One region of the Stenotrophomonas sp. 1L-E-5-B-C3 genome, then DNA from elsewhere that is predicted to be linked to it. Evidence: predicted binding sites of a transcription regulator. Region 1 holds the regulator's gene; each other region holds the start of a gene.

Region 1 (5,069 bases):
CCGGAGGACCTGCACCGGGCCAGTGCAGCCAATCTCGTACTTCGCCTTGAAGATTTGCGCCGCGCGGCCGATATGCCCTGCAACCCGGAGTTGAACCATGCCGTCGCGTGAGTACGCCAAGCTGACCAAGACCTTCCCGCTGTCGGCCACCCGCAGCGAGCCGCTCGGCCCTGTGCGCACCATTGCGGTCACTGGCGGCAAGGGCGGCGTGGGCAAGACGAATGTGTCCGCCAACCTGGCCGTGGCGCTGGCCGGCATGGGCAAGCGCACGCTGCTGCTGGACGCCGATCTCGGCCTGGCCAACATCGACGTGATCCTGGGGCTGAACCCCACCTTTACCCTGGCCGATCTGGTCGCCGGCCGCTGCTCGCTGGATGACGTCATCGTCGAAGGCCCGAACGGCGTGCTGGTGGTCCCGGCCGCGTCCGGCCGCCGCCACATGGCCGAGCTGGCCCCGGCCGAGCACGTCGGCCTGGTCAACGTGTTCTCCGAGCTGGAACGCGAGCTGGACATCATGGTGGTGGACACCGCCGCCGGCATCAACGATGGCGTACTGACCTTCTGCCAGGCCGCACAGGACACCGTGGTGGTGGTCTGTGACGAGCCGGCCTCGATCACCGACGCCTACGCACTGATCAAGGTGCTGTCGCGCGAACGTGGCGTGGACCGCATCCAGGTGGTGGCCAACATGGTGCGCGACCCCAACGAAGGCCGAGTGCTGTACGAGAAGCTGACCCGTGTCTGCGAGAAGTTCCTCGCCGATGTCTCGCTGAACTACCTGGGCTGCGTGCCGCAGGACGATTGGCTGCGCCTGTCGGTGCAGCGCCAGCAGCCGGTGGTGAAGGCCTATCCGTCCAGCCCGGCCGCGCTGGCCATCACCGAGATCGCGCGCCGTACCGCGCGCTGGCAGGCGCCGACCGAACCGCGTGGCGGCGTCGAGTTCTTCCTCGAACGCATCCTCAAGCAGCGTGGGGTGACGGCATGAAAGGCGCAGCCCAGTACAGGGAAGTGCAGCGCTCGGCGGCGAACGAAGTCATCGCCCAGCACTCGGACCTGGTGCGGCGCATCGCCCACCACCTGGCCGCGCGCCTGCCGGCCAGCGTCGAGGTCGATGACCTGATCCAGGCCGGCATGATGGGCCTGATCGAAGCCTCGCGCAGCTACGACGCCGACCAGGGCGCCTCGTTCGAGACCTATGCGTCGATCCGCATCCGCGGCTCGATGATCGACGAGATCCGCCGTGGCGACTGGGTGCCCCGCTCCGTCCACCGCCGCGCTCGTGATGCCGCCGCCACCATCCGCCGCCTGGAGCAGAGCAGCGGCCGCGCCGCCAGCGCCACCGAAGTTGCCGCGGCGATGGAGATGCCGCTGCCCGAGTACCTGCGGCTGATGGAAGACGCCGCACGTGGCCAGGTGCTGAGCCTGGAGTCGCGCATCGAAGACCAGGGCGAGCTGGACACCGTCACCCAGGGCGGGCCGACCCCACAGCAGGTGCTGGAACGCGGCGAGTTCGGCCGCGAGCTGGGCAAGGCCATCGGCCACCTGCCCGAGCGCGAGCAGCTGGTGCTGTCGCTCTACTACGAGCAGGAGCTGAACCTGAAGGAGATCGGCGCGGTGCTTGGCGTGAGTGAATCGCGGGTCTGCCAGATCCACGGCCAGGCGGTGCTGCGCCTGCGTGGCCGACTGAAGATTTTCGAGGCGGCGGACGCCGGCCTCGAAGAATGAACATGCCCGAGGCGGCTGCCCCCGGCCGCCCGGACTGAACAACAAAGGAACTCTGCTTTGAACAAGAACATGCGCATCCTGATCGTCGACGACTTCTCGACCATGCGTCGGATCGTCAAGAACCTGCTGGGCGATCTGGGCTTCACCAATACCGCCGAAGCCGAGGACGGGCATGCCGCGCTGTCGCTGCTGCAGAGCCAGCCGTTCGATTTCGTGGTCACCGACTGGAACATGCCGGTGATGACCGGCATCGAACTGCTCAAGGCGATCCGCGCCGATGCCAAGCTGAAGACACTGCCGGTACTGATGGTCACCGCCGAAGCCAAGCGCGAGCAGATCATCGAAGCCGCCCAGAGCGGGGTGAACGGCTACATCATCAAGCCGTTCACTGCGCAGACCCTGGAAGAGAAGCTCGGCAAGATCTTCGAACGCCTGGCGGCCAGCGCCTGATGGATACCACGGTCGACAGGAACGCCCTCGCCTTGCGCCTGCAGGAAGCCCTGGACGCATTGGAGTCCGGTGACGAAGCCGCCTGGCGGCAGCGCATCGACGGGCTGGTCGCGCTGCGCACGCAGCCGATGATGAGCGGCCTATCGCGGCTGGCCCGCGAGCTGGGACAGGCGCTGGGTGAACTGCCGACCGTGCCCGATGAAGCCGGCGAACTGGACGACGCCTGTGCGCGCCTGGACCACGTGGTGGCGATGACCGAACAGGCCACCCACCGCACCCTGGACCTGGCCGAGGAATGCCGCAGCCTGACCGAGCAGCTGCGCGCCGAAGGCCTGCAGCCGGGCCAGGACGCGCAGCTCGAGCGCATCCGCCACAACCTGACCGAGATCGCCCTGACCCAGAGCTACCAGGACCTGACCGGGCAGATCATCCGTCGCGTGGTCGGCATCGTACGCCGCGTGCACGAAGGCTTCGGCGCACTCGGCCTGCCGCCGGAACAGCATCGCTCCGACCCGGAACTGGCCGGGCCGGCACTGAAGGGACTGGACCGCCACGCGGTCTCGCAGAACGACGCCGACGACCTGTTGTCGGACCTGGGGCTGTAAGCATGAGCGCGGTATCCGACGACATCACTGCCGATTTCATCATCGAGGCGCAGGAAATCCTGGATCGCCTGGGCGAACAGCTGGTGTCGCTGGAGCAGGCACCCCAGGACGGCGAACAGCTCAATGCGGTGTTCCGCGGCTACCACACGCTGAAGGGTGGCGCCGGCTTCCTCGGCGTGACAGCCATGGTTGAACTGTGCCATGCCGCCGAAGAAGCCCTCGGCGCCGCGCGCGCCGGCCAGGCGGTGCTGCAGGCCCACCATTTCGATGCCGCCCAGCAATCGCTGGATTACCTGCAGTCGATGCTGGATGCGGTGTCCTCGGGTACCGAACCGGGCTACGCGCCCCCCGAGCTGATCGCGCAGTTCGATGTACACGGTGGCGCCACCGCCACGCCGGCGGCCGCCGCTGCGCCCACCACCGGTGGCAGTGACCTGATCACCGACGATGAGTTCGAGGCCCTGCTCGACCAGCTGCATGGCGGCAACGCCCCGACCGCAGTCGCGGCCGCGAAGAAGGCCGACGACGGCCTGATCAGCGAGGACGAATTCGAAGCCCTGCTCGACCAGCTTCACGGTGGCGCCGCACCCGGCACCAAACCGGTCGCCGCAGTGCCGGCGGCAGCAGCGACGCCCGCGCCGCGTCCGGCCGCACCCGCTCCGGCGGCCAAGCCGCCCGCCAAGCCACTGGCCGAAGCCGAGCACACCGTGCGCGTGGATACCAAGCGCCTGGATGCGATCGTCAACCTGATCGGCGAACTGGTGCTGTCACGCAATCGCTTGAAGACCCTGCGTGCGCGCCTGCGCGACGAAGAGCTGGACCGCGCCGTGTCCACGCTGGACATCGCTACCGCACGCCTGCAGTCGGCGGTGATGCGCACCCGCATGCAGCCGGTGGGCAAGGTGTTCTCGCGCTTCCCCAAGGTCGCCCGCGACGTTGCCCGCTCGCTGAAGAAGGAAGTGGACCTTGAGCTGATTGGCGCCGAGACCGAGCTCGACCGCAACCTGGTCGAAGCCCTGGCCGACCCGCTGGTACATCTGGTCCGCAACGCCATCGACCATGGCGTGGAAACGCCCGAGCTGCGTGAAGCCCAGGGCAAGCCGCGGATGGGCCACGTGCGGCTGTCGGCACAGCAGGAAGGCGACTACGTCAGCATCGAGGTGCAGGACGATGGCGCCGGCATCGATCCTGAAAAACTACGCGCGAAGGCACGCGAGAAGGGCCTGATCGACCCGGAAGCCGCGGCCCGCCTGAGCAGCGAGGAATGCCTGCATCTGGTGTTCCTGCCCGGCTTCTCGACCAAGCAGCAGGTCACGGATATCTCCGGCCGGGGTGTCGGCATGGACGTGGTGCAGTCACGCATCCGCGAACTGAGCGGCCAGATCCAGATCCAGTCGGAACTCGGCCGCGGCAGCCGCTTCCTGATCCGCGTACCGCTGACCCTGGCGATCCTGCCGACCCTGCTGGTGCAGGCCGGCGAAGACGTCTACGCCTTGCCGCTGGCACGTGTGATGGAAGTGCTGCACGCCCCGCGCACCTCGCTGGGCTGGTTCGACGGACGTGCCGTGCTCGACCGTCGCTCGCACACCCTGGCGCTGGTCGATCTTCGCCAATGGCTGGATGTGACCCCGGCCGCCTCGCCGCTGCTGACCATCGTTGTGCTGCAGGCCGGTGAAGCCCGGTTCGGCCTGGTCGTGGACCAGGTGCGAGGGCGCGAGGAAGTGGTCATCAAGCCATTGCCCAAGGCACTGCGTGGCCTGGCCGGTTATGCCGGTGCAACCTTGATCGGCGATGGTCGCATGGCCCTGATCCTGGACGTGGACGGACTGCGCTGAACCCCGCCGGGCATGGCCCGGCGCTACCGGAAGCGGCCGCCCAGGGTAGCGCCGGGCCATGCCCGGTGACCCGAAGAACTGTGACTACCGTCTGTACACGACTTCCCGGTGTCTCAAGTCCCATTCACACAAGCCGATACCGGACCCATGGATAGACTCAGCCTCATTGGACTCTTTCTCGCCCTGGCCTCGCTGGTCGGCGGCAGCATCCTCAAGGGCGCCGGCCTGGCGTCGCTGTGGTCGCCTGCCGCGTTCGTGATCGTCATCGTCGGTACCGTCGCCGCGATCCTGCTGCACACCTCGCCGGCGGTGTTCAAGCACGCCTTCAAGATCGTGCGCTGGGTCGTGCGTCCGCCGCACAGCGACCGCCGCGAACTGATCCAGCAGATCGTCGAATGGAGCAACATCGCACGCCGCCAGGGCCTGCTGGGCCTGGAAGCACAGGTGGAAGCAC
Region 2 (5,069 bases), on a different contig from region 1:
CGGCAACGCCGTGCTCGTGATGGGAATCGGGGGAAGACTCGCGGGGCATCTGCCCATTATAGAGGCTCGAGCGGGCCCGCGTGGGCCCGCCGCAGATTGGACGGCACGCACGGCCGCCGTCACAATTGCACCCTCTCTCAATACTGTTTCACAGGATCTTCATGAAAAGGACACTTCTCCCCGCCCTGCTGGTCGCCCTGGCTGCCGCCGGCTCTGCCGCTGCTGCGCCGGAGGGCGACAAGGCCGTGGCCCGCCACCTGGACAAGCTGGGTTACAACTACGAGGTCGACGAAGACGGCGACTACCGCCTGGTGTTCGATGTCGAAGGCGATCGCACCCAGATGGTCTACGTTCGCTCGTCGGTGGAAGATTTCGGCACCCACAACATCCGCGAGATCTGGTCGCCGGCCTACAACGCCAAGACCAAGCAGTTCCCGGTAGCCGTGGCCAACCGCCTGCTGGAAGATTCGCAGGACGCCAAGATGGGCGGCTGGGTGAAGCAGGACACCACGGCGATGTTCGTCGTGAAGATCGACGCCGATGCCACGGCGGACCAGCTCAGCGACGCCATCGATGCGGCCATCCGTACCGCCGATGCGATGGAGCTGGAACTGACCAAGAAGGACGAGTTCTGAGTTGAACGCTACGCCGGACCCGCGCTGGGCACCGCACGCCACCGTCGCCACCGTGGTGGTTGACGGCGGCCGCGTGCTGCTGGTTGAAGAAACCATCGACGGCCGCGCGGTGCTGAACCAGCCGGCCGGCCACCTCGAGCCGGGCGAAAGCCTGGCCGAGGCGGCACTGCGCGAGACCCGCGAGGAAACCGGCTGGACCGTACAGCTGACCCATTTCATCGGCTGCTACCAATGGACCGCCGGCGACGGCACCACCTTCCTGCGCTTCTGTTATGCGGCGCGCCCGGTCTCGCACGACCCAGCGCAGCCGCTGGACACCGGCATCGACCGTGCGCTGTGGCTGGCGCCGGACGAGCTGCAGGCCGCCGGCGAGCGCCTGCGCAGCCCGCTGGTCTGGCAGGTGGTGGCCGACTACCTGGGCGGCCAGCGCCATCCGCTTTCGTTGGTCCGGGAGGTCGCATGAGCACTCCGCGCGTAATGGTCGGCGTCTCTGGTGGCGTCGATTCCTCGGTCGCTGCCTGGCGGCTGGTGCAGCAGGGCGAAGCCGTGGCCGGCCTGTTCATGCAGAACTGGGCCGACGACGGCAGCGGCGAGTGCCGCGCCGAGGACGACCGCCGTGATGCGGTGGCCGTGTGTGGCCTGCTCGGCATTCCGTTCCACTTCCGCGATTTCTCCAACGAATACTGGCAGGGCGTGTTCGAGCACTTCCTGGCCGAGTATGCCGCCGGCCGCACCCCGAACCCGGACGTGCTGTGCAACCGCGAGGTGAAATTCAAGCACTTCCTGGATGCCGCCCGCGAGCTGGGCGCCGAGCGCATCGCCACTGGCCACTACGCGCGGGTGGCCCAGCGCGGCCACCAGTGGCTGCTGCTGCGCGGCGCCGACCGCTCCAAGGACCAGAGCTACTTCCTGCACCAGTTGGGCCAGCAGCAGCTGGCAGCGACCCTGTTCCCGATCGGCGACCTGGAAAAGACCGACCTGCGCCGGATCGCGCGTGACGTCAGCCTGCCGACCCACGCCAAGAAGGACTCTACCGGCATCTGCTTCATCGGCGAGCGCGACTTCCGCGAGTTCCTTGGCCGCTACCTGCCGGCCAAGCCCGGGCAGATCCTCGACCCGGCCGACGGCAGCGTGATTGCCGAGCATCCAGGCGTGTTCTATTTCACCCTGGGCCAGCGCGAGGGCCTGAACATCGGCGGCGTGCGTGGCCGCCCTGCGGCGCCGTGGTACGTGGTCGGCAAGGACGTGGCCAGCAACGTGCTGTACGTCGACCAGGATCGCGACAGCACGTGGATGCTGTCCAACCGCCTGCGCTCGGAGACCGCGCACTGGATTGCCGGCGCGCCGCCGGCACGGCGCTTCGAGTGCACCGCGCAGACCCGCTACCGCCAGCCCGACGAGCCGTGTACGGTCGAGGTGCTGGACGATGGCAGCGTACTGGTCACCTTCGCGCGCCCACAGCGCGCCGTCACCCCCGGTCAGTCGCTGGTGCTGTATGACGGCGACGTGTGCCTGGGTGGCGCGGTGATCGCCGCCACCGATGCGCCGCTGGAACAGCGCCTGCGCACCACCCCTTCTCCTTTTGAGGTAATCGCTGCATGAGTTTCACTGTCGACGACCGCGTTCTGGCTTTGGCCGGCATTGCCCAGGCCCTGCAGCAGGTACGCCGTATCGCCGATACCGGCCATTCCGACGCCGCCGCCGTTCGCACTGCCGTGGAGAGCGTGTTCCGCGTCGATGCGTCCTCGCCGCAGGAGGTGTTCGGTGACCGTCATGCGCTGAAGGCCGGCCTGCGCCTGCTGCACAACTACTTCCGCAGCCAGGGCCAGGACCCGATCCTGCCCAAGCTGGCCTTGTCAGTGCTGCAGCTGGAGCGCCGCTTCGTGCAGGAAGGCGAGACCGTGAACAAGGTCGCCTCGGGCATCGAGCGCGCCCAGCGCCAGGCCGCCGAACTGGGCGACAGCGGTCACCCGGACGTACTGGCCAACCTGGGCGGCCTGTACGCCGACACCATCAGCCACCTCAAGCCGCGGGTGATGGTCCAGGGCAATCCGCACTACCTGGGCCAGGCCGGCGTGGTCGCCGAGATCCGCGCCCTGCTGCTGGCCGCCGTGCGCTCTGCGGTGCTCTGGCGCCAGCTGGGCGGCAGCTACTGGGACTTCCTGTTCAGCCGCAAGGCGATGATCGAGGCTGTGGACCGCCAGCTGGCGTGAGGGTGTGGGGGCGGATCCCTTTCCGGCTCGGCAAGAGCCCTGACCCCGAACGCCCCCGGCAGCGCCGGAAAACCGGCGCATTCAGAATGCACTTCGAGGCATATCGACGTTAAAGAGAAAGGGGGTACGGCCGATACATCCTCCGTGCACCTCCCGAGAACGTCCATGTACTCACGCATTTTCATCCGTCTGGCCGCCCCCCTGGCTCTGACCCTGCTGCTCCCCTTCGCCATCGGTTTCGAATGGCCGGCCGCCCTGCGCTGGGCGATCCTGACCACGATGACGCTGAGCTGGCTCGGCTTTGCGTGGTGGACCACCCGCGCCCAGGCGCACCGCTCCCCGGAACACGCCCGTGTCCTGCGCGAGCAGGACCAGCTGTTGACCGAGCTGCGCAACTTCGTCGGCAACGAGATCGACGGTTCACGTGGCGAAGTGGAACGCGCCCGCGACCTGATCCGCCAAGCCGTCTCCAGCCTGGGTGGCAGCTTCGATGCGATGAACCGCAAGTCGCGCCAGCAGAGCCAGGCCCTGTCGCGCATCGTCGACCGCGCCGGTGACGAAGGCAGCGCCGGCCTCGACGTTGCCCGTTTTGCCCAGCACGCCAGCAACCGCATGGAACAGCTGGTGGAAGCGCTGGAACAGGTGAGCGGCCAGAGCAGCACCACCGTGCAGCACATCGACCAGATGGCGCAGCACCTGGATGGCATCTTCGCGCTGCTGGAAGACGTCAAGTCGATCGCCGACCAGACCAACCTGCTGGCCCTGAATGCCGCCATCGAAGCCGCGCGTGCCGGTGAAGCCGGTCGTGGCTTCGCGGTGGTCGCCGACGAAGTGCGCAACCTGTCCGAGCGCTCGACCACGTTCAACGAGCAGATCCGCAAGCTGGCGCACAGCTCCAAGGACGCCATCGCCAAGGTCCGCGAGACGGTTTCGCACATGGCCTCGCGTGACATGGACCGCTCCCGTGAAGCGCGTCAGGAAGCGGCGGCGATGCTCGATAACGTGGCGCAGATCAACGCGTCGCTGGGCGATGGCATGCGCGAAGTATCCGATTGCGCCCGTTCGATCGATGGCAGCGTGGCCGAAGCCGTCCGCGCCCTGCAGTTCGAAGACATCGCCACCCAGGCGCTGGGCGGCGTGCACACCCACCTGGACCGCCTGACCGCGATCAACCGCGAAGCGGTGGCCCTGCAGGAACTGCTGCACCGCAATGGCGGCGTGTTCGACGAAGAGATCGCCACCGCCCTGCAGCGCACCGGCAGCCGCCTTCGTGAACTGCGCAGCGAATGGGAACGCCCGCCGCACAAGCCGGTCGCCCAGCAGAGCATGGGCGCTGGCACCGTCGAGCTGTTCTGATCCTGATGTCCGCTGCCGCTGCCGCTGCCGGCAGCCCGCAAGGCCCCGGTTCGTCCGGGGCCTTTGCCTGTAACCCGCCGTTGGATGCATCCTCTACGCGCACCATGACCGTTATCCGCGCCCTGCCCTCTCTGGCCGACAACGACCGCCCGCGCAACGCGAGCGTGCGTGAGCAGCTGCAGCAGCTGGAAGACGTGGCCCGCGAAGAGATCCGCGAACTGCAGCAGCTGGCCGATGCGCGTCCTGGCCCGTCACGGGCGGACGACGCGCTGCTGGGTCTGGCGTGGGATCTGGGCCTGGACGGCGAAGCCCTGCAGTAGATCCACGTCATGCGTGGATGGCCTTCACCACCACCCCCTCCAAACCCATGGCATGATCCGCCCATGCCACCTACGGCTGGACACGGGGTGTCGTCGCATGATGCCGGTTATCGTGGGGCACTCATCCTGCCCGTGGCTGGAGTTCAATCCCATCCACACGATGCGAGCCTATTCACTTCGGCCCAGACCCGGAATGATCCGAAGCATCGTCGCGCACAGTGTTGATCCGCAGATTCTGGATCTCAGCGATCTGGTGGAAGAGGATTGAACCAGAGGGACTGCTGGCTCTCTGCGCTTCTTCGGACGTGCGCGCCACAGTGCTGCGAACAGTCCTGACATCATCCACGCAGGGCGTGGATCCATTGAAAAGGCGGCATCCGCAGTCTCCGCAGCCGCTGTGACATGATGCGCCGGTCCCGTTCATGGAAGACCGATGGCCATCGCCCTGATTGCATTGCTGCTGATCGAAGTCCTGCTGCTGGTGCTGTGGGCGCCGTTCTTCTTCCGCACCGGCATCGTCCTGTTCAATCAGCGCATCGCCGCTA
Region 3 (5,069 bases), on a different contig from region 1:
CCGATGGACGTGCTGAAGCTGACCGACCTGGACTATGTGTGGCTGTGGCCGTTCTTTTTCTGGAAGGTGGCCGCGCTGTTCCTGCTGATTCCGGGGGCTGCCTTGGCGGTATTCACCATCAGCTTGCGGCGTTGGCAGCGTCGGGCATCGAAGCAGCCGATTTCAGTAGCGGATACGGATTGATCGATTCGCCCTTCCACCACTGCTTCTCCGGGCCCAACACGTGCATTTCGAAGTGCAGGTGCGGAGCCTCGGCATTGGCGTTGCCGGTGCTGCCGACGTAGCCGATCACCTCACCGCGCTTGATGATCTGCTTTTCGGCCAGGCCATCGGCATAGCGCTGCAGATGCGCGTAGTAGTAGCACCAGCGCCCGCTGGGCTCGAACTGGTAAATCGTCAAGCCACCGCGCTCGCTGTCGAACAGCTTTTCCACCGTGCCATCGGCCACCGCGATTACCGGCGTACCGGCATCGGCCATGATGTCGATGGCATCGTGCACGCGGCCCTCGCTGCGTGCATCGGTGAACGTGTCGCGCAGCTGGGAGGCTGGGATGCCCTGCACGGGCAGCACCAGCCCGGACGGTACTTCCGCAGTCTGCGTGGCCGACGGCGCGGTGGCGGCGGGTGGGGCTGTTGCGCGAGGCGCTACTGGTTCCTTCACCGTCGCAGCGGCCCCCGGCGGTGCTTCCGGAAGCGAGGCGGCTACCGGCCCACTCGCATCGCGGTGCAACCACCAGCCTGCACCCAATCCCAACAGAACACCCAGCACGATCAGCTGCGAAAGACGCATCGGCTCACTCCTGCATCACCACGGGTACCGAGGTATCGACTGCATCGGCCACGCGCACTGCATCCCAGTTGGTCATGCGCACACAGCCATGCGATTCGGTCTTGCCCACATGGCCGGGTTCGGGCGTGCCATGCAGGCCGTAATGCGGCTTGGACAGATCGATCCAGACCCGCCCGACCGGATTGTTCGGACCCGGTGGCAGGGTGGCCTTCTTTTCGCCCTTGCGGGCATCCCAGAACAGCTTCGGGTTGTAGTGGAACGGCGGATCCCGGTACATGCCCAGAATCTTCCATTCGCCGATCGGCAACGGGTCGTGCTGGCTGCCGGACGACACCGGCACCTGTGCAATCACCTTGCCCTGCGCATCGAGCAACTGCAGCGTGGAGTCGGATTTGTCGACCACGATCTTCGCCGCCTTCGGCAATGACGCCGGGGCGATGTTGGGTACCTGGATGCGGCTGCCTGCCTTGGCCAGATCTATGCCCGGATTGAGCGCCTTCAGCAGCTCAGGGGAGGAGTGGAAACGTTCGCCCAGGGCTTCTTCCACACTGCCGTAGCCCAGCGATTTGAGCTTGGCCTGGGCGGCGGGTCCTTTCGGTATGGGCTGGAACGGGCCGGCGACATCCTCAGCAGTCAGCGTGTAGCTGACCAGCGGCGCGATCGTATCGGCCTGCAGAGCTTTCCAGGTAGCGTCATCCAGTTCACCGGTTACGGTCAGCCCATGCGCCGCCTGAAAACCCGACACCGCGCGTCGCTGGTTGCTGCCCACTTCGCCATCGATCTGGCCAGGGGAGAAATTCGCGCGATCCAGCAGCACCTGGGCGTGCAGGGCGGAGCGCGGGGCCACATCCGGCCCGGCTTTCTCGGCAATGGGGGCGGGTAGTTCGGGCGGCGGCGCCTGCGCGAAGGCTGGCGACGCCAGCAGCGAGAGAGCGAGCAGGGTGGATCGGGACACGAGCAAGGGCATTGGGATCTCCAGCAGGTCACGCCACCACCTTGCCCGCAGCAGCCGCCGAGCCACCGTGAAAGGGATCTGATGCCCGCATGAGTAGCCATGGGTATTGCAGCTGTGTCCAGCGCGCAGGTGCTGCTGCGCCGGGGGCTCACCAAGGTGAACGGTGGCCGACGCCGTCGACGGACGGCGATCAAGATTGCCTGCCGGGCCGCCGATAAGGGCACATCCCCCCGTTTTGGATACCCCCATGAACTACTTGAGGAACGTCAGGGTTGCCTGGCGTCTTGGGCTGGGCTTTGGCCTGTTGCTGCTGCTGGTTGCCGCCGTGGTGGCCACCGGCGCCACCGCCAGTGTCGTGCAGAAGCGCGCGATGCAGCAGGTGGTCGACGTCAGCGTGGCCAAGGTGCGCCTGTTGTCGCAGATGCTCGATGCCAATAACCAGATGATGGTGGTGCGCCGCGAGATGCTGATCCGCCAGGGTGAAGACCGTGGCCACGACGAGCAGCGCATCGCTGATCTGGTGAAGCGCTACGAGGCCAGCTGGACCGCCTACCAGGCGCTGCCCAGCGACGCCGACGGCAAGGCCATTGCCGAAACCATCGCCGCCAAGCGTGCCATTGCGCGCCCGCTCAACAAGCAGACCAGCGAACTGATGGAGCAGGGTGACTACCCGGGCGCCGTGGCGCTGACCCTGGGCCCGGTGCAGGAAGCGGCCAATGGCTGGAACAAGGCGCTGTCCGATGGCGTGGACTTTGAGGAGAAGGAAAGCCGTGATGCCGCCGCCGAGGCAATCCGCCTGGGCGAGCGCAGCCTGCTGCAGCTGCTGGTGCTGGGCGGCGTCGCGCTGTTGGTGGGCATCGGTGCCTCGGTGATGATCGGCCGCAGCTTGACCGGTCCGCTGGCCCGCGCGGTGAACCTGGCCGAGCGTCTGTCCAAGGGACAGCTGGACCAGGAGTTCCGCCTTGGTGGCCGCGATGAACTGACTCAGCTGGGTGAAGCCATGGCCAGCGTGCGCCAGAGCGTGCAGGCGGCGATCGGCGCACAGCTGCAGATGGCCGAGCAGCACGAGGCCGGTGCGATCCGCTATCGCATGGACGCCAGCGCCTTCCCCGGTGACTTCGGCCGCATGGTGCAGGCCACCAACAGTCTGGTCGAATCGCACGTGCAGGTGGAGCTGCTGATGGCCGAGGTGATGCAGCGCTACGCCATCGGCGACCTCAGCCGCGACCTGCCGGATTACCCGGGCGAGAAGGGCACGCTGACCCGTACACTGGCCGCAGTGAAGCAGAGCCTGATGGTGATCAACGCGCAGATCGATGAGCTGGCTCGCGCCGCGCGCGCCGGTGATTTCAGCATGCGTGGCGACGCCGCTGCGTTCCAGTACCAGTTCAAGGCGATGGTCGAACATCTCAACGGCATGATGGCCAGTTCGCAGGCCAGCATCGCCGATGTCTCCGACGTGCTGCGCGCGATCTCGCACGGCGACCTGACCGCACGCATGGACGGCGAGTACGACGGAGTGTTCGCGCGCATGCGCGACGATGCCAACACCACCACCGCACAGCTGACCGGCATCGTGCAGGGCATCCAGGTGGCTGCCGACAGCATCAACAACGCGGCGCAGGAATTGGCCGCCGGCAACAACGACCTGTCGCGCCGCACCGAGCAGCAGGCAGCCAATCTGGAAGAGGCTGCTGCATCGATGGAGGAACTGACCTCCACCGTGCGCCAGAACGCCGAGCTGGCGCGTCAGGCCGACAGTGAAGCGCATGCCGCCGGTGCCGCCGTACGCGAGACCGAGCAGGCGATGGCGCAGATGGCATCGGTGATGGGCGAGATCGACCAGTCCTCGGCACGCATCTCGGAAATCTCCACGGTGATCGACGGCATCGCGTTCCAGACCAACATCCTGGCGCTGAATGCTGCAGTGGAAGCCGCGCGTGCAGGCGAGCAGGGCCGTGGTTTTGCCGTGGTTGCCAGCGAAGTGCGCACGCTCGCACAGCGTGCCGGTGTCGCCGCCAAGGAGATCAAGGAACTGATCGAAGACGCCGCTGCCAAGGTGAAGAGTGGCCTGGCAGTGACCGTTGAATCCGAAGCCGCGATCGCGCGCGTGGCACAGGCAAGTTCGCGAACCACCCAGCTGATGAGCGATATCGCTGCGGCCAGCAAGGAACAGGCCGCCGGTATCGAGCAGGTCAACCAGGTGGTGGTGCAGATGGACCAGGTGACCCAGCAGAACGCCGCGCTGGTGGAAGAAGCCACTGCCGCCAGCCGCGCACTGGAAGAACAGGCGCATGCACTGACCACGTCGGTGTCGGTGTTCAAGGTGGAAGGCGCAGCAGCTTCCGCCGTGACGCGTCGCGCAGCCTGAGCAGACTGCTGAACCCGTGACAGGAATACGGCCGCCCTGAGCGGCCGTATTCCCATTGCTTGCTCAGACAGGCCGACACACCGCCATCATTGTTCAAGAACACTGCCGAGCATGGCCCCCACCGCATACAGCACGACCAGGGTAGGGGGCATCACCAGCAGGTAGACGGTCGTCCAGGTCTTTCCGGATAGCCACCCACCCATGCCGATGACGTTGAGTGCTGCGGTCTGCAGCATCACCGGCAGCTGCATGAGGATGTAGGCGCTCTTGGGGTCGCTGTTGGCCTGGGCATCGAGCACCAGCCAAGTGGTCAACGCGAGATAGAGTGCGCATACGGCTAGGCCGGTCCAGCTGAGCCAGCGTGGCTTGCGCATGCCGCCTTCTCCGTTCCGTCGGGACTACCAGCGTAGCGCCGCGTGCGCCGCCGTGCACTTCCTTGGGCCGAGCCAATGAGTGAAGCTGCAGGCGGGGAGCCGTGCGAAGAAACCTGATGGGTGATCAACGTGATGAATGCCGTGATGCTGCCGGTCGTGATGCTGCCAGGACTGGATGGCACCGGCCTGCTGTCGGCGCACTTCGTAGAGGCGATGCAGGCGCGGGGCATGCAGATGCAGGTACTGCCGATGCCCGCGCAGGGGCCACAGGACTACACCACGTTGGCGTCGACTCTGCGCCCGCGGCTTCCTGCATCTCCCTTTGTGCTGTTGGCCGAATCGTTCGCCGGGCCACTGGCCATCGAACTGGCGGTGGCCGGGCAGCCTGGATTGCATGGGTTGGTACTGAGTACGACCTTCGCACGGCGGCCGGTACCGCTGCCAGCGGCGAGCGCACGGATACTGGCTCCGGCGTGGCCCTTGCCGCCGCTCGCATTGATGGCCCGGTTGTTGCTGGGGCAATGGCGGACGCGCGCGAACCTGCATGAGCTGCGCCTCGCAATCGCGCAGGTGCCGGCT

The links. Region 1 encodes FliA, which starts transcription of late flagellar genes. Its sites were predicted from a motif close to TAAAGTTTNNCNNNCNNNGGCCGATAA; they were not measured.
Region 2: a site for FliA is predicted at 2,959-2,985, ahead of AC0Z6F_RS09190 (methyl-accepting chemotaxis protein). Genes of this name have one in related genera too.
Region 3: a site for FliA is predicted at 1,937-1,963, ahead of AC0Z6F_RS13935 (methyl-accepting chemotaxis protein). Genes of this name have one in related genera too.

The regions. Positions count from the first base shown of each region.
Region 1 is NZ_JBXAWS010000026.1:14,320-19,388, reverse strand. Features, by position in the region: gene flhF (flagellar biosynthesis GTPase FlhF) at 1-111, shown strand, start outside; gene AC0Z6F_RS21160 (MinD/ParA family ATP-binding protein) at 98-985, shown strand; gene AC0Z6F_RS21155 (RNA polymerase sigma factor FliA) at 982-1,725, shown strand; gene cheY (chemotaxis response regulator CheY) at 1,783-2,175, shown strand; gene AC0Z6F_RS21145 (protein phosphatase CheZ) at 2,175-2,780, shown strand; gene AC0Z6F_RS21140 (chemotaxis protein CheA) at 2,783-4,615, shown strand; gene AC0Z6F_RS21135 (flagellar motor protein) at 4,763-5,069, shown strand, end outside.
Region 2 is NZ_JBXAWS010000005.1:267,524-272,592, forward strand. Features, by position in the region: gene clpS (ATP-dependent Clp protease adapter ClpS) at 1-49, opposite strand, end outside; gene AC0Z6F_RS09170 (hypothetical protein) at 162-635, shown strand; gene AC0Z6F_RS09175 (NUDIX hydrolase) at 637-1,098, shown strand; gene mnmA (tRNA 2-thiouridine(34) synthase MnmA) at 1,095-2,237, shown strand; gene hflD (high frequency lysogenization protein HflD) at 2,234-2,848, shown strand; gene AC0Z6F_RS09190 (methyl-accepting chemotaxis protein) at 3,014-4,204, shown strand; gene AC0Z6F_RS09195 (hypothetical protein) at 4,309-4,524, shown strand; gene AC0Z6F_RS09200 (hypothetical protein) at 4,979-5,069, shown strand, end outside.
Region 3 is NZ_JBXAWS010000010.1:38,457-43,525, reverse strand. Features, by position in the region: gene AC0Z6F_RS13950 (hypothetical protein) at 1-183, shown strand, start outside; gene AC0Z6F_RS13945 (M23 family metallopeptidase) at 119-790, opposite strand; gene AC0Z6F_RS13940 (L,D-transpeptidase family protein) at 795-1,757, opposite strand; gene AC0Z6F_RS13935 (methyl-accepting chemotaxis protein) at 1,993-4,116, shown strand; gene AC0Z6F_RS13930 (hypothetical protein) at 4,203-4,490, opposite strand; gene AC0Z6F_RS13925 (alpha/beta fold hydrolase) at 4,623-5,069, shown strand, end outside.